2 regions of the Acidocella sp. MX-AZ02 genome follow, and region 2 is predicted to be linked to the other one. Evidence: predicted binding sites of a transcription regulator. Region 2 holds the regulator's gene; the other holds the start of a gene.
The links. The regulator LexA, encoded in region 2, represses DNA repair genes until DNA is damaged. The targets are predictions, from matches to a motif close to TGTTCTANNTANGTTC.

Region 1 (6,723 bases), on a different contig from region 2:
CCGGATAACAAATATCTGATGGTCAACGCCCTGCGGCTGGATTTCGTGGATGTTTATGACGGCGCCACGCTGCGGCTGGTGAAGCGCTTCAAGCCCGGGCGCTGGCCCAGCCATCTGGATTTCTCGCCGGACAGCCGCTGGTCCTTCAACTCGATGCAGAATTCCAACACGCTGGTCTCCTTCGACCTCACCAGCATGACCCAGCGTTGGGCGGTGACGGTGGGCGAGACACCAGCAGGCGTGCTCTGGCATCGCGGCAAAGTGCTGTGCTGCATCATGGGCGGGCGCGGCTTTGTCGAGGTCGATCCGGTGAGTGGGCAGATCACCCGGCGCGTCGTCACCGGCGATGGCGCGCATAACATCTTCCTGGATACCAAAAAGCAGATCCTCTACGTCTCCAATCGGGGCCCGGGGCGGACCGGCCTCACCGCTTTGGACCCGGTCAGCTTCCAGATAATGCGCCAGTATGAAATCCCCGGCGGGCCGGACGATATCGGCATCGACCCGGAGGGGAATATCTGGATCTGCCTGCGTTACGCGGAATCGGTGGCGATCCTCGACCCGGTGAGCGGCCATTACAGCTCCATCCCGGTCGGACGCTCGCCGCATGGCATCTTCCTCAACACCATGCTGCGCCAGCCAGGGCGGATCACCGCCGAGCGGATCTGAGGGCCGTCATTTAAGCCTTTGTAACAACGGGCTTTGCCCTCTCGCTTTTTGCGGCGGGCGGGCGCTATAAAGGCTGGTTGCCGCCAGTCCTGCATGGGGTTTGGGTATGGGTCTCGATCGTCTCTTCTCCAACATCGCCGGGTATATGGACCAGTATCTGGTGCTGCCGGTGCTGTTCCGGCTGCACTGGATGGCTTGGGACGATCTCGCCTTCGATTGGTGCCTGATCTGCGTCTATGGGATGTTCGCGGTGCTGGTGACCTACGCGGTCTGCCTGCCGCTGGAGGCCTGGCGGCCGGTCGAGCGCTGGCCGGACAACAAGGCGGTGCTGGTGGATGTGTTTTACACCTTCCTCAACCGCGTCGGCGTCACCCCCATCGTCACCTTCGTGCTGTTCTATCAGGTGCAGACCTGGTCCACCGGGCTGCTGGTCGAGCATGGCTTCATCCCACCGACCCTGGACAGCCTGGTGCCGGGCCTGTTCGGGCATCCGCTGGTGACGTTCCTGGTCTATGCGCTGATCCTGGATTGCGCCGATTACTGGCGCCACCGGCTCTCCCATTCCTTCCGCTGGTGGTACGCGCTGCACGCGCTGCACCATGCGCAGACTCAGATGAGCTTCTGGTCCGATGACCGCAACCATCTGCTGGATGATGTGATCAGCTTTTTCTGGTTCTTCGCCATCGGGCTGCTCATCGGCATCCCGCCGCTGCAATTCCCGCTGCTGCTGATGGCGATGAAATTCATCGAAAGCCTCAGCCACGCCAATATCCGCGCCTCCTTCGGGCCGCTGGAATGGCTGTTCGTCTCGCCGCGCTTTCACCGCTTCCATCACGGGCTGCGCGCCGCCGGGCGGCATAGCTGCAATTACGCCTCGGTATTCCCGGTCTGGGACATCATCTTCCGCACCGCCGATTTCCGCGATGAATATCTGCCCACCGGCGATGCCCGCGCGCCGGCGGCCTTGGTGAGCGGCTCCTACCTCGCCCAGCAGGCGACCGGGCTGAAATTATTCTGGCAGGCCCTGGGAAAGAGCTGGGCAAGCCTTGGCATTGGCCGCGCCGCGTCATAAGCAGCCAGCATGGAACAGAAAGTCAAAAAGGTCGTCCTGGCTTATTCCGGCGGGCTGGACACCTCGGTCATTCTTCGCTGGCTGCAGAACACCTATAAGTGCGAGGTGGTGACCTTCACCGCCGATCTCGGCCAGGGCGAGGAGCTGGAGCCGGCCCGCAAGAAGGCGGAGATGTTCGGCATCAAGGAGATCTTCATCGAGGATCTGCGCGAGACCTTCGTGAAGGATTTCGTGTTCCCGATGTTCCGCGCCAATGCGCTGTATGAGGGCCAGTATCTGCTGGGCACCTCCATCGCCCGGCCGCTGATCGCGCAGCGCCAGATCGAGATCGCCGAGATGGTCGGGGCCGATGCCGTCGCCCATGGCGCCACCGGCAAGGGCAATGACCAGGTCCGCTTCGAGCTGGGCTATTACGCGCTGAACCCGAATATCCGCGTCATCGCCCCCTGGCGCGAATGGGAGCTGACCAGCCGCACCAAGCTGCTGGAATATGCCGAGACCAACCAGATCCCCATTGCCAAGGATAAGCGCGGCGAGGCCCCGTTCTCGGTGGATGCCAACCTGCTGCACTCCTCTTCCGAAGGCAAGGTGCTGGAAGACCCGGCGGTGGGGCCGGATGAGATCGTGTATCAGCGCACCATCTCGCCGGAGGCAGCGCCCGATCAGGTCACCGAAATCAGCATCGAGTTCAAGCACGGTGACGCGGTGGGGATCAATGGCGAGGCGCTCTCGCCGGCCACCATCCTCACCCGCCTGAACGAATACGGCAAAGCCAACGGTATCGGCCGGCTGGATCTGGTGGAGAACCGCTTCGTCGGCATGAAGTCCCGCGGCGTGTACGAGACTCCGGGCGGCACCATCCTGCTCGCCGCGCATCGCGGCATCGAGAGCATCACGCTGGACCGCGAGGCCGGGCACCTGAAGGACAGCATCATGCCGCGCTATGCGGAGCTGATCTATAACGGCTTCTGGTTCTCGCCGGAGCGGCGGATGCTGCAGGCGCTGATCGACACCAGCCAGGCCTCCGTGACCGGCACGGTGCGGCTGAAGCTCTATAAGGGCAATGTGATCGTCACCGGGCGTGAGAGCCCGAACTCGCTCTACAATACCCGCATGGTGACGTTCGAGGACGATGCCGGGGCGTATAACCAGCAGGATGCGGCGGGCTTCATCAAGCTCAATGCGCTGCGGCTGCGGCTGGGGGCGTCGATCGGGCGCCGCGGCGGCGGATTGTAAGAAAGAGCTGGGGGGATTTTTGTAAAAATCCCCCCAGACCCCTTAAAAACTTTTGCTCTTTTATTCCGGTGCCATTTCGCCGCTGCCGCCCAGCTCGGCGGGGAAGTCTTTCAGCTTGGGCAGGCCGTCTTTCATCGGCAGCACCGTCTCGGCGTAGTTCACATGCACGCCGGGCTTGAAATCCAGCGCCGGCAACGTCGCCGCGAACACATCCACCAGCCCGAATCCCGGATGCGCCGTCATCAGATGGCCACCGCATTTGCGGCAATATTGCCGATGGCTGGCCTCGGTTTTGGCGTAGGTGGCCACCTCGCTCCCGCCCTTGGTGACTTTCACCGCCTCGGGCTTCCAGAGCGTGAACGCATTCACCGGCCCGCCAGACCAGGAGCGGCAGGAGCGGCAATGGCAATAGCCCATCGCCTCCGGATCACCGCTCACGGTCAGCTCCACCGCCCCGCAAAAACACGCACCTTGATAGATCTGGCTCATTTTTCCTCGCCTTGTTGCTTTTGGATGGCTCAGCATGGCGCGCCGCGCTGGGCCGTCAAACCCTGTCCCGGAATGGATCAAAGCCCGGCCTGAAGCGAAGTTCAGTAAATGTTCTATACACATTACGGAATCACAATATTTCCTCCATAAATCACGAACAAACGGCGAACAATTTATTAACGACCATGTTGCTAATTTGTTCTCGCCATGTCAGGATGCGATTCAACGATTCCCTCTGGCAAGGTCAGGAAAACACGCTATGGTTGCATCCACCGCAAGCAAAAAAGCTCGTTTGACAGAAATCGAGTCGATGTTGGACGCTCCGGAGGCACCTTTCATGGCGACAGTGACGACGATGGCAAAACCCGATCTCGAAAAGAACAAGGCGCTCGACGCCGCGATGGCGCAGATTGAGCGCGCCTTCGGCAAAGGCTCGATCATGCGCATGGGCGCCAAGGGCGGCAATGAGGCGATCGAGGTGATCTCCTCGGGCTCGCTCGGGCTGGACCTGGCGCTGGGCATTGGCGGCCTGCCGCGCGGCCGCGTGATCGAGATCTATGGCCCGGAAAGCTCCGGCAAGACCACCCTGGCGCTGCATGCCGTGGCCGAGGCGCAGAAGCGCGGCGGTGTCTGCGCCTTCGTGGATGCCGAGCACGCGCTGGACCCGATCTATGCCCGCAAGCTCGGCGTGGATGTGGATAATCTGCTGATCTCGCAGCCCGATACCGGCGAGCAGGGGCTGGAAATCGCCGATACGCTGGTGCGCTCCGGCTCGATCGATGTGCTGGTGATCGACTCCGTCGCCGCGCTGGTGCCGCGGGCGGAGCTGGAAGGCGAGATGGGCGACAGCCATGTCGGCCTGCATGCCCGCCTGATGAGCCAGGCGCTGCGCAAGATCACCGGCTCGGTGGCGCGCTCCAACACCACCTTGATCTTCCTGAACCAGATCCGCCTGAAAATCGGCGTGATGTTCGGCAATCCGGAGACGACCACGGGTGGCAATGCGCTGAAATTCTACTCCTCCATCCGCATGGAAATTCGCCGCACCGGCTCGATCAAGGAGCGCGACGAGGTGACGGGCAACCATGTCCGGGTGAAGGTGGTGAAGAACAAGCTGGCCCCGCCCTTCCGGCAGGTGGAGTTCGACATCATGTTCGGCGAGGGGATTTCCAAATCCGGCGAGCTGGTGGATCTCGGCGTGAAGGCCGGGGTGGTGGAGAAATCCGGCGCCTGGTTCTCGTATGACAGCCAGCGCATCGGCCAGGGGCGGGAGAATGCCAAGCAGTTCCTGCGCGATAACCCGAAAGTGGCGGAGAGCATCGAGAAGAAGATCCGCGATCAGTCTTCGACGCTGGGCGAGGCTTTGATGGCCGCCGATGGCGGGGAAGAAGCCGGGGAAGACTGACAAAAGTTTTTGGGGGTTTAAGGGGACTTTTTTCAAAAAGTCCCCTTTCTGACGAAGGCCGGACGCCCCCTTAAGGGGCGATCCGGCCTTCGTCTTTTCGCCGCTTTTTTTGAAAAAAAGCGGCACCAAAAAACTTTTGCTCCTTTTGGCCCGCGCGCCGAAGGCGGGCGGGCTTGGCGAAAACCCGTCCGCCTTGTAATCCAGCCCACATGGTCACCAGCAACGATATCCGCGCCACCTTCCTGAATTATTTCGGCCGCAATGGCCACCAGATCGTGCCCTCGGCCCCTCTGGTGCCGCGTAACGACCCCACCCTGCTCTTCACCAATGCGGGCATGGTACCGTTCAAGAATGTCTTCACCGGCCAGGAAAAGCGCCCTTATAACCGCGCCACCTCCTCGCAGAAATGCGTGCGCGCCGGCGGCAAGCATAATGATCTGGACAATGTGGGCTACACCGCCCGCCACCACACCTTCTTTGAAATGCTGGGGAATTTCTCCTTCGGCGATTATTTCAAGGAACAGGCGATCTTCCATGCCTGGACGCTGCTGACCAAGGATTTCGGGCTCAACAAGGACAAGCTGCTGGTCACCGTCTATCACGACGATGACGAGGCCGCCGGACTGTGGGCGAAGATCGCCGGGCTGCCGGATCAGCGCATCATCCGCATCCCCACCGATGATAATTTCTGGCGCATGGGCGATACCGGCCCCTGCGGCCCCTGCTCCGAGATCTTCTATGATCACGGCCCCTCGATCCAAGGCGGCCCGCCCGGCTCCCCGGATGAGGATGGCGACCGGTTCATCGAGATCTGGAACCTCGTCTTCATGCAATATGAGGAAGGCCCGCCGGGTACGCGCACGCCCCTGCCCCGCCCCTCCATCGATACCGGCATGGGCCTTGAGCGCTTCGCCGCCATCCTGCAGGGCAAGCACGATAATTACGACACGGACACGCTGCGCGCGCTGATCCTCGCCTCCGCCGAGGAAACCGGCCAGGACCCGGACGGCGCCTTCCGCATCAGCCATCGCGTGGTGGCGGATCATCTGCGCTCCTCCTCCTTCCTGATCGCCGATGGCGTGCTGCCCTCCAATGAAGGCCGCGGCTATGTGCTGCGCCGGATCATGCGCCGCGCGATGCGTCATGCGCACATGATGGGCGCCAAGGAGCCGTTGATGTACCGGCTGGTGCCGGCGCTGACCCGCCAGATGGGCCAGGCCTTCCCGGAGCTGAACCAGGCCGAGGCGCTGATCACCGAGACGCTGCAGCTGGAGGAAAACCGTTTCCGCGCGCTGCTGGACCGCGGCATCTCGCTGCTGAAGAGCGAGAGCGAGGGGCTGGCCCAAGGCGCCGCCCTGCCCGGCGCCGTCGCCTTCAAGCTCTATGACACTTACGGCTTCCCGCTGGATCTGACCCAGGACGCTTTGCGCGAAGAGGGCAAGAGCGTGGATGTGGACGGCTTCAACGAGGCCATGGCCGAGCAGAAGGCCCGCGCCCGCGCCGCCTGGGCCGGCTCCGGCGACGCCGCCACCGAGACAATCTGGTTCGAGCTGAACGAGACGCTCGGCGGCACAGAATTCCTCGGCTATTCCACCGAGACCGCCGAGGGCAGCATCACCGCTCTGGTGGTGGACGGCCAGCCGACCGACGAGGCGCTACCGGAGCAGACCGCCTATATCCTGCTCAACCAGACCCCGTTCTACGCCGAGAGCGGCGGCCAGGTGGGCGATACCGGCTATATCACCGGCCCGGATAATCTGCGCATCCGCATCACCGACACCCAGAAGAAGCTGGGCGCGCTTTATGTGCATATCGGTGTGGTGGAGGCGGGCACGGCCCGTGTCGGCCAGGC
Region 2 (11,532 bases):
TTGGCACAGGCCCAACCCAGATGCACTTCCAGGATCTGCCCGACATTCATGCGCGAGGGCACGCCCAGCGGGTTCAGCACCAGATCGACCGGCGTGCCATCCTCCAGGAACGGCATGTCCTCGACCGGCACCACGCGCGAGACCACACCCTTGTTGCCGTGACGGCCGGCCATCTTGTCGCCCGGCTGCAGCTTGCGCTTCACCGCCACGAACACCTTGACCATCTTCATCACGCCGGGGAGCAGCTCGTCGCCGCGCTGAAGCTTCTCGACCTTGCTCTCGAAACGGTCCTGCAGCTTCTTCACGGCGGCGTCGAATTCGCGCTTCATCAGCTCGATATTCGCCATCACCGCATCGTCCTGCACGACCACGTTGCGCCAGGCGCCACGCGGCTGCTCGGACAGCAGCTCGGCGGTGATTTCCGTCCCCGCCTTGATACCCTTGAAGCCGGAGCCAGCAACCTGGCCGATCAGCGCCTCGCGCAGACGGTTCAGGAAGGAGCGCTCCTGGATGCCCTTTTCGTCGTCACGGTCCTTGGCCAGACGCTCGATCTCGGCGCGCTCGATCGCCAGCGCGCGCTCATCCTTATCCACGCCGCGGCGGTTGAACACACGCACATCGACGATAGTGCCGGAGGTGCCGGGCGGCAGACGCAGCGAGGTGTCACGCACATCGGAGGCCTTTTCGCCGAAGATGGCGCGCAGCAGCTTCTCTTCCGGGGTCATCGGGCTCTCGCCCTTCGGCGTCACCTTGCCGACCAGAATGTCGCCCGGGTGAACTTCCGCGCCGATATAGACGATACCGGCCTCGTCGAGGTTGCGCAAAGCTTCCTCGCCGACATTGGGAATGTCGCGGGTGATTTCTTCCTGCCCCAGCTTGGTGTCACGCGCCATCACCTCGAATTCCTCGATGTGGATGGAGGTGAACACGTCATCCTTGGCGATCCGCTCGGAGATCAGGATGGAGTCTTCGAAGTTATAGCCGTTCCAGGGCATGAAGGCGCACAGCGCGTTGCGGCCCAGCGCCAGCTCGCCCAGCTCCGTGGACGGGCCGTCGGCAATGATGTCGCCGGCAGACACGCGGTCACCGACCTTCACCAGCGGACGCTGATTGATGCAGGTGCTCTGGTTGGAGCGCATATATTTGCGCAGACGATAGATATCGACGCCCTGGGTCGCCCCGTCCTCGCCAGTGGCGCGCACGACGATACGTGCGCCATCGATCTGGTCGATGATACCCGCCCGCTTGGCCACGATGGTGGCGCCGGAATCGCGCGCCACAGCCGCTTCCATGCCGGTGCCGACGATCGGTGCGTCGGAGCGGATCAGCGGCACAGCCTGACGCTGCATGTTCGAGCCCATCAGCGCGCGGTTGGCGTCATCATTCTCAAGGAACGGGATCAGCGCGGCGGCCACGGAAACCAGCTGCTTCGGCGAGACGTCGATGGCGGTCACGTCTTCCGGCTTGACCATCAAGAAGTCGCCATTGCGGCGCACGGATACCAGATCGTCCTTGAGCTGCCCGTCCTCGGCCTTGTTGGCGTCGGCCTGGGCGACCACCAGCCGCTCCTCTTCCATGGCGGAGAGATATTTGAACTCCGGCTGCACCTTGCCGTCCGTCACCAGCTGGTAAGGGGTCTCGATGAAGCCGTATTTGTTCACCTTGGCGTAGGTGGCCAGCGAGTTGATCAGACCGATATTCGGGCCTTCCGGCGTCTCAATCGGGCAAATACGTCCATAATGGGTCGGGTGAACGTCGCGGACCTCGAAGCCAGCACGCTCGCGGGTCAGACCGCCCGGCCCAAGCGCGGAGAGGCGACGCTTATGCGTCACTTCGGAGAGCGGATTGGTCTGGTCCATGAACTGGCTGAGCTGGCTGGAGCCGAAGAACTCGCGCACCGCAGCCGCAGCCGGCTTGGCGTTGATGAGGTCGTGCGGCATCACGCTGTCAATATCGACGGAGCCCATACGCTCGCGGATGGCGCGCTCCATACGCAGCAGGCCGACGCGATACTGGTTCTCCATCAGCTCACCGACGGAGCGCACACGGCGGTTGCCGAGATTATCGATATCGTCGATCGCGCCGCGCCCATCCTTGAGCTCGTTCATGATCTTGATGGTGCGCAGAATATCGTCCTTGCGCAGGGTGCGCACGGTATCCGGCACATCGATGCCCAGACGCATATTCATCTTCACGCGGCCCACGGCCGAGAGATCATAGCGGTCGGAATCGAAGAACAGGCCCTTGAACAGCGCCTCAGCGGTCTCGGAGGTCGGCGGCTCGCCCGGGCGCATCACGCGGTAGATGTCGATCAGCGCGTCTTCACGGTTGGCGTTCTTGTCCGCCGCCAGCGTGTTGCGAATCCACGGGCCGTTCTGCTGGTCGATCGCCAGGGTCGGCAGCTCGTCAATGCCCTTATCCTCAAGCGCGGTCAGCTTCTGATCGGTCAGTTCTTCGCCGGCCTCACCAAAGATCTCGCCCGTATTCGGGTCATAGATGTCCTCGCCCAGGTAGCGGCCAACCAGGTCGGCGCGCGCCACCAGCACGTTCTTGGTCTTCTCGGCGATCTTGCGGACGGTACGCGCGGTCAACTTGTCCTCGACCTTGGCGACAACTTCGCCGGTCTGCGCGTCCACCAGATCTTCGATCAGCTTCAGGTTCCGGAAGGAATCCGCCTCGAACGGACGGGACCACTGGCCCTTCTGCTTCGAGAACACGACCTTGCCATAGAAGAAATTCAGGATCTCCTCAGAATCCATGCCCTTGATTTCGCCGATCTCGACGCTCTCGCCCTTGGCGGCGCGGGCCTCGATCAGCTGCTCGGTGGCGGCGGAGGGCAGCGCGTAGAGCAGCGTGGTGGCCGGCAGCTTACGCTTACGGTCGATGCGCACATAAATCAGATCCTTGGCGTCGAACTCGAAATCGAGCCAGGAGCCGCGATAGGGGATCACGCGGGCGGTGAAGAGATACTTGCCCGAGGAATGGGTCTTGCCGCGGTCATGGTCGAAGAACACGCCCGGCGAGCGGTGCATCTGAGAGACGATCACGCGCTCGGTACCGTTCACCACGAAGGTGCCGTTGTCCGTCATCAGCGGCATGTCGCCCATGTAAACAGGCTGCTCTTTGATGTCGCGAATGGAGCGCGCGCCGGTATCCTCGTCCAGATCCCACACGATCAGACGCAGGATCACCTTCAGCGGGGCGGCGTAGGTCATGCCGCGCTGGATGCACTCCTCGACATCATATTTCGGCTCTTCGAGCTCGTAATGCACGAACTCCAGGCGGCCGCGGCCGGCGAAATCGTCGATCGGGAAGACCGACTTGAAGACTTCCTGCAGGCCAGAGTTGGTCCGTGCGTCGGCCTTCACATTCATCTGCAGGAACGAATCATAGCTCGCACGCTGCACGTCGATGAGGTTTGGCATCGGCGCGACTTCAGGGATACGGCTGAAGCTCTTGCGAATGCGCTTGCGGCTGGTGAAAGACCCTTTGCCAAAACCATTGATCGCGTTCATCGCATCACCCTCGGTCAGATTGATCGTCTAAAAAAGCGTAGTCTTAAGAAACAGGTGGCAGGCGGCGCCCCAAAGGTCACCGCCTGCCCTTTTACCCTATGCACGCAACGGCATAATCACACCGTCGCGGGAAGAGGAATTATTTGACTTCGACAGTCGCGCCCTGCTCTTCCAGCGTCTTCTTGATGGCCGCAGCCTCGTCCTTGGAGACATTCTCCTTGACGGTCTTCGGCGCACCCTCGACCAGGTCCTTGGCTTCCTTGAGGCCCAGGCCGGTGATGGTGCGGATTTCCTTGATCACGTTGATCTTCTTGTCGCCGCCATTGGCGAGGATCACCGTGAACTCGGTCTGCTCCTCAGCAGCAGCAGCCGGCGCACCGCCAGCCGGGGCAGCAGCGGCAACAGCCACCGGCGCGGCAGCGGAAACGCCCCACTTCTCTTCGAGCAGCTTGGAGAGCTCAGCGGCCTCCAGGACGGTCAGCTTCGACAGCTCTTCAACGAGCGCGTTCAGGTCAGCCATTAGAATAATCCTTCGATAAGATAGGCTTTGTTTGGTTCAATGCAAGGCCGCACCGCGCGGCCCCGCGAAAAAGCGACAAGCGGGCGAAAACCTTAGGCCGCCTCGCTCTTCTGGGAATCGGCATACGCCGCGAAGACCCGCGCAAGTTGTCCGGCCGGAGCCTGCAGGACGCCGGCCACCTTGGTCGCCGGGGCTTGGATAAGCCCCAGGAGCTTGGCACGCAGGCTGTCCAGGGACGGCAGCTCGGAGAGCGCCTTGACACCGTCGACATTCAGAACCTGATTGCCGAGGGCGCCGCCCAACAGAACAAACTTGTCATTGGTCTTGGCGAAGTCGACGGCAACCTTGGCCGCGGCAACAGGGTCAGCAGACCATGCCAGCGCGGTCGGCCCCTTCAGCAGGGGCGCGATACCGTCGAACCGGGTTCCTTCAAGAGCAAGAAGGGCCAGACGATTTTTCGCAACCTTGAAGCTCACCCCCGCCTCACGCATCTTGCGGCGCAGATTGGTCACATCAGCCACCGTCATCCCGTCATTCCGGGTGACGACAACCATGGACGTATCCGCGAACACCGCAGACAGTTCAGCGACGAATTCACGCTTCTCTATGCGATCCACATCCGTCTCCAACTTGACGGGCAGCTTGGCGTTGCCGCCTCACCACCCAGGTTACCCAAGCAACCGGGACCATCCCGGCCGCTTTCGCCTGTCCTATGTCAGAACCACCAAAGCCCCGCCGAAGCGAAACATCTGGCACCTCTCTACCGTTTGCGGGGCCCCCCCATTAAATCCGAGGATACATACGGTCTTGGACAGGTCGGGAGCCTTGCGGCCCCCTGCCCGCTTCGGCCTTCCGGCCAAAGCGTATTCTCAAAAAACCTTAGGCGACGGTGGAGACGTCCACGCGCACGCCAGGGCCCATCGTGGAGGACAGCGCCACCTTCTGCAGGTAGGTACCCTTGGCGCCGGTCGGCTTCGCCTTCTGCACGGCGTCGATCAACGCCTTGGCGTTCTCAACCAACTTGTCCGCCTCGAAGCTCGCCTTGCCGATGCCGGCATGGATGATACCAGCCTTCTCAGCACGGAACTCGACCTGGCCGGACTTGGCAGCGGTGATCGCGCCCTTCACGTCCATGGTCACGGTGCCCAGCTTCGGGTTCGGCATCAGGCCGCGCGGGCCGAGGATCTTACCGAGCTTGCCCACAACGCCCATCATGTCCGGGGTCGCGATGCAGCGGTCGAACTGAATGTCGCCGGCCTGGACCTTCTCAGCCAGATCGTCAGCACCAACCACGTCAGCGCCGGCGGCCAGCGCCTCTTCGGCCTTCGGGCCACGGGCGAACACGCCGACGCGCAGGGTCTTGCCGGTGCCGTTCGGCAGCGAGATCAGGCCACGGACCATCTGGTCGGCGTGACGCGGATCAATGCCCAGGTTCAGCGAGATCTCAATAGTCTCGTCGAACTTCGCGGTGGCATTCTTCTTCGCCAGCGACACGGCATCGGTCAGGGCGTACAGCTTGTTGCGCTCAACCGTCTCGCGGGCAGCGTTCAGACGCTTATCTTTGGCCATCGTTTAGCCCTCCACCACGGTCAGGCCCATGGAGCGAGCGGAGCCCGCCAGCATGCGCACAGCGCCGTCAACATCGTTCGCGTTCATGTCCTTCATCTTGGTCGCGGCGATTTCACGCAGCTGCGCGGTCGTCACCTTGCCCACAGCCGCGCCCTTGCCGGGGGTCGTGGTGCCCTTGTCGATGCCCGCCGCCTTCTTCAGGAAGTAGGTATTGGGCGGGGTCTTCATGATGAAGGAGAAGGTGCGGTCAGCAAAGGCGGTGATCACCACCGGAACCGGCATGCCCGGCTCCATCTGCTGCGTCGCCGCATTGAATTCCTTGACGAACTGCATGATATTCAGACCACGCTGGCCGAGCGCGGGACCCACCGGCGGCGACGGGTTCGCCTTGCCCGCAGGGATCTGCAGCTTGATATAGCCGACAACTTTCTTAGCCATTTCTGGCTCCTTTCATCCTATGGCTTGCGCCATTGGACCGCGGTTCAAGCAGCCGGACACACCTGTCCAAGCCTCCCACGTTCCGAGGGGCGGAGCCTTAACTCAACCGTACCCTACTGTCTAGCACCCGCTCGCGTTTTCCCGATAATATAAGCCATGCAAAAAAAAGCGGCCCTTCTGGTTATCGACCTGCAAAATGATTTCTGCCCCGGCGGCGCGCTTGCCGTACCCGGCGGCGATGAAATAGCGCCTTTGATCAACAGCCTGGCGCGGTATTTCGACGACGTTGTGCTCACCCAGGATTGGCATCCGGCTGACCATACCTCCTTCGCCGCCAACCATCCGGGAAAAGCCGCATTTGACACAATCCAACTGCCTTACGGCCCCCAAGTCCTATGGCCCGCCCATTGCGTTATGGGGACACTGGGTGCCGCGCTCGTCCCCGGGCTCGATATTCCACACGCAGGCCTCATCCTGCGAAAGGGCAGCCACTCCTCAATCGACAGCTATTCGGGCTTCCTGGAAGCGGACCGCGCCACACCCACCGGCCTTGCCGGCTATCTGCGGGAACGGAGCATCACACAACTATATATATGTGGCTTGGCCTTTGATTTCTGCGTGCGCTGGACAGCCGAGGACGCCGTCCAAGCAGGCTTCGAGGTTTGGGTTGTTGAGGATGCGTGCCGGGCGATAGATTTACAAGGCTCGAGCGCGAAGGCCCGCGCGGCCATGCAAAACGCTGGGGTCAAGCTGACCAAGAGCCAAGATCTCTTGCAGTCACACTAATCGCCCCTCAAAACGCAAAAAACCCCGCAGGAGCGGGGTTTTTCACGGAAATTCATCGATTAATCGACGATGATTGCTGAAACTTCCGGCCCCTTGGAGCCTTGCACCACACTCATCTTCACCGCCTGGCCCTCTTGCAGCGGCGACAAGCCGGCCGCCTCAAGCGCAGTGGCATGGACAAACACGTCCTTGCCGCCAGCTTCCGGGCTGATGAAGCCAAACCCCTTGGTGGCATTGTACCATTTCACGATACCAGCCATCTCAACAGCCGGGCCGGAGGCCTGCTGGCGGGGGGCGCGCGGCGCGCGTGGACGGTCGAAACCTCCGCCACCGAAACCGCCCGGCGCACGCGGCGGCGGGGCATCACCCTCAGTCACGGAAATAACCTGATTGACCTGGCGGCCCTTCTGCCCCTGCCCGACACGGATCTGCAGAACAGAGCCGGGAGTGACGGACTGGAAACCGGCACTCTGAAGCGAGTTTGCGTGAAGAAACACGTCGCCGGAGCCATCTGCCATCTCGACGAAACCAAACCCCTTTTCAGCATTATACCACTTCACAGTGGCCTTTGCTTCGGGGGCAGTTGATTGTGCCCCAAACCCCGAGAAAGACGGCGGGAATGAAGGAGCGTTACCATAAAAATTATCGTCGTCGAAACCACGGCGGCGGCTCTGCCGCTGGCGGTCATTCTTCGGGGGTCGCACTATAAAAACTGTCCTCTAAAAGACTTTCGGGGCACCGGGCTCTAGCCAAGCGAAAACAGCATAGGCCACGCTGTGGCGGCCTTCAATCCCGAAATGCTGCTCCAACGCAAGCATTTCAGCTAAAATAGCCGCCATTTTTACGATTCTCGACCCAAATACGCATGAATATGCGCCGCTGCACGGCTGCACGGCTAATCCACCGCTTGTTGCCTGGCGCCCCAGCCCCTAAGAGCCGCTCATGCCCTTCCCCGATACCAATCCCAGCCTCGCCAAAGCTCTCGCTCAGCGCGGCTATGCCGACCCCACCTCCGTACAAAGCGCAGTCCTCACGCCGGAAGCTGACGGGCGTGACCTGCTCGTATCTGCCCAAACCGGCTCCGGGAAGACCGTCGCATTCGGCCTTGCTTTAGCGGGTAGCATCCTCGGCGAGTCCGCGTCGATGCCAGCCACGCACGCGCCTCTGGTGCTGGTGATCGCCCCTACCCGTGAGCTTGCGCTTCAAGTGCATGCCGAATTGACCTGGCTTTACGAATTCACCGGCGCCCGGATCCTGTCCTGCGTCGGCGGGATGGACGCACGACGCGAGGCGCGCCTCCTGGCCGGCGGGTGCCATTTCGTGGTTGGCACGCCGGGCCGTCTGAAAGACCATATCGAGCGCGGCAATCTGCGCCTCGACGAGCTGGAAGCCGTGGTGCTCGACGAAGCCGACGAAATGCTCGATCTCGGCTTCCGGGAAGAACTCGAATTCATTCTCAGCGCGGCGCCGGCCTCCCGCCGCACCTTGCTGTTTTCAGCCACCATCGCGCGCGACATCGCGGCACTGGCCCGAACCTATCAGCAAAATGCCCTGCGTATCGACACCGTCGCCGCCAATCAGCCGCATGCCGATATCGAGTACCGCGCCGTCCGCGCTGCCGGCCATGAACTCGAAGCCGCCCTCGTCAATATATTAAGAGCGCAGGATAGCAGGGCGCTCGTTTTTTGCGCCACCCGGGATACGGTGCGCACGCTTCACGCCAACCTCGTCGCCCGGGGTTTCACCGCGGCAGCCTTGTCGGGAGAACTATCCCAGGCTGAGCGTAACGCCGCCCTGTCCGCGCTGCGCGACGGCCGGGCCCAGGTCTGCATCGCAACAGACGTCGCCGCGCGGGGTTTGGACCTGCCGGATCTCGACCTGGTCATTCACGCGGACCTTCCCACCAACAAGGCAACCTTCCTGCATCGGTCCGGCCGTACCGGGCGCGCGGGGCGTAAGGGGGTTTCTGTCCTGCTCGTCCCGCCGGCGCGTCGCCGCCGGGCGGAGTTGCTCTTGCGGGAGGCGAATGCCCAGGCTGTCTGGGTTGACCCGCCGACGCCGGAGGATATCCGTGCAAAGGATGAGATACGCCTGCTGAACAATCCGCAGCTGCAAGAAACACCCGGCGAATTCGAACTGGAACTCGGCCAGAAGCTTCTGGCCCGGAGTTCACCGGAAATCATCGCCGCGGCTTTTGTGAAACTGGCCCAGGCCCATCTGCCAAGCGCGGCTCACGTCACGATCCTGCCGCCCGAAGCCCAGCGCCCCACCCGCGCGCCGCATACCGGCAAGGCATCCCATACCCACGTCAGCGAGGGAACCTGGTTTCGCGTGGCCCTTGGCCGCAAACAAAACGCCGATCCGCGCTGGCTTGTGCCGCTGATCTGCAAGGCGGGCGGCGTCAGCAAACAAGAGATCGGCGCTATTCGCATTTTTGAGCGCGAAACCAAGTTCGAAATCGCGGCCCATGCCGCGAGCGCCTTTGCCAATGCGGCGAACGCCCAGACCGAGGCGCGGATCGAGCCCGCCGCGCCGCCGAGCAGCCCCTCACGCTCTCGCGCGAACATTTCCGAACGCGGCGATTTCAAAACGAAAGCGGCGCCGAAGCCGTATGCGCCAAAGCCCGGCGGCAAGCTCAGCGAGCAACAGCGCCGGCGGCAGAATAAAGCCTCTCGCCACTGATCGCTATTGATCGGGCCTCGGAGGGGAGCGGATCAACCAGCTAGAGCAATATGTGTTTAGGTTGACGCGCCAGCGTCAAGATAAACACATGAAATTGCTCGCAAAAACAAAAGTTAGAGCATCAAGCTAAAAGCTTGATGCTCTAAGCTCTGCGGCACGCGGTTAATATTGCCGCAACAGCGCGATCAGGCGGCCTTGAACACGGACACGTTCAGCCGGGAAAATTCTGGTTTCATACCGGATATTGGCCGGCTCCAGCGCAATGGACTGCCCTTTCCGGCGCAGCCGCTTTAGCGTCACCTCGTGCTCATCGACCAACGCGACGATAATTTGCCCGTTTTCCGCCGTATCGCCTCGCCTGATGATCACTGTATCGCCGTCCAGAATTCCCGCTTCGATCATCGAATCGCCTTCGACGGTCAGTGCGAAATGTTCCCCGGCGCCAAGCATGGAGAGGGGGATTTCAATCGTCTCTTCATTGTCGCGCAAGGCCTCGATCGGCAGGCCAGCGGCGATTTTACCGTAAAGCGGCAGAGAAATCGCGGAGGGTTCAAAACTCTCCAGCTCATCTTGCTGCGACAGCCCTCGCGTCCCAAAATGTCCTTGAATGACGTTGGGCGCAAAACCATGCGCCTGCGCCTTGCTCGGCGTGATATCCTGCGGCAGCCGCACCACTTCCAGAGCCCTCGCCCTGTGCTTGTGGCGACGCAGGAAGCCTCGTTCTTCCAGGGCGGAAATCAACCGATGGATTCCGGATTTTGAACGGAGGTCCAGGGCCTCCTTCATTTCCTCGAAGCTGGGGCTACATCCGGTCTCGCGCAGATGCCGGTCGATGAATAACAGCAATTCATGCTGTTTCGGCGTCAGCATTGAACATCTCCGAATTTTAAAGCTTCAGGAACAAAGCAACAACACGATAATGTTCTAGTTTAGTTCTTGTTTTCGCGTCAAGCGTTACGAGTGATCCAACCGCAGGATCTCCACGTAACTGCCCGCCTCGATGGCAGGTGAAAACGGCACACGGCGGATCAGCGCGTTGGACCCGGCCAGGGCACGCAGCATTCCTGAATCCTGTACCTGCAGCGGGGTAACCTGCATTTCCCCGTCAGCAGTCTTCGCGATGATCGCCCGCACATAGTCTTCCCGCACATCATTGGCCCGCATCGGCGCTGCCAATCGTACGGTTTCAAAGCCTGGCGATTCAGGGGGCAAACCAGACAGCACCTCAATGGCGGACCGCAAAAACAAAACCGCGCAGACATAAGCGGACACGGGATTGCCGGGCAGCCCCAACACAGGCAGATCACTGAGTCTGCCAAATATCAGCGGCTTGCCGGGACGCATCGCGATTTTCCAGAAATCCAGCGCGAAGCCGTGCTGGGACAACCCTTGCCTGACCAGATCATAGGCGCCAACACTCGCCCCGCCTGTGGTTAGCAACAGATCAGCCCCTTTGGCAGCTAACGCCGCCTGCGCGACTTCATCGGCAGCATCACGCGCAATCGGCAACACCAACGGCTCGCCACCATGGGCTGTAACGAAAGCGCTTAACATCAGGGCGTTGGAGTTGGCGATCCCCCCGGCGGGCAGCGGCTCACCCGGCAAGGCAATCTCGTCCCCGGTGCAGAGGATCGCGATGCGCGGGCGCCGGTAAACAGCCAACCAGGGATGCCCCGCCGCGGCGGCAAGTCCGATATCCCGCACAGACAGCCGCGCCCCCGCTGGCAAGACCTGGTCACCGGCTTGTATATCCTGGCCCTTCCGCCGGATATGCAGTCCAGCGCGCACGCTTGCCGCCGGCTCCACCAAATCCGCTGCGACCGAGGCGTTCTCCTGGATCAAAACGGTATCCGCACCGTTCGGGATCGCACTCCCGGTAAAGATCCGAACCGCCTCCCCCGGGCCGACCTCACCCGCGAACGGATGCCCGGCCGGCGCTTCGCCGATCAGCCGAAGCGGCTTGCCGGAGTCAGTGTCAACGGCACGCACCGCATACCCGTCCATGGCCGAAACATCGCCAGG

Region 1: a site for LexA is predicted at 3,622-3,637, ahead of recA (recombinase RecA). Genes of this name have one in related genera too.

The regions. Positions count from the first base shown of each region.
Region 1 covers NZ_JH976207.1:1,315,098-1,321,820, forward strand. Annotated here, with positions in the region: gene MXAZACID_RS06475 (YncE family protein) at 1-669, shown strand, start outside; gene MXAZACID_RS06480 (sterol desaturase family protein) at 776-1,741, shown strand; gene MXAZACID_RS06485 (argininosuccinate synthase) at 1,751-2,977, shown strand; gene MXAZACID_RS06490 (GFA family protein) at 3,038-3,466, opposite strand; gene recA (recombinase RecA) at 3,822-4,871, shown strand; partial or broken gene alaS (alanine--tRNA ligase) at 5,081-6,723, shown strand, end outside.
Region 2 covers NZ_JH976208.1:670,607-682,138, reverse strand. Annotated here, with positions in the region: gene rpoB (DNA-directed RNA polymerase subunit beta) at 1-3,515, opposite strand, end outside; gene rplL (50S ribosomal protein L7/L12) at 3,655-4,035, opposite strand; gene rplJ (50S ribosomal protein L10) at 4,128-4,652, opposite strand; gene rplA (50S ribosomal protein L1) at 4,915-5,604, opposite strand; gene rplK (50S ribosomal protein L11) at 5,608-6,042, opposite strand; gene pncA (bifunctional nicotinamidase/pyrazinamidase) at 6,199-6,828, shown strand; gene MXAZACID_RS20395 (cold-shock protein) at 6,888-7,532, opposite strand; gene MXAZACID_RS11480 (DEAD/DEAH box helicase) at 7,771-9,510, shown strand; gene lexA (transcriptional repressor LexA) at 9,673-10,380, opposite strand; gene glp (gephyrin-like molybdotransferase Glp) at 10,465-11,532, opposite strand, start outside.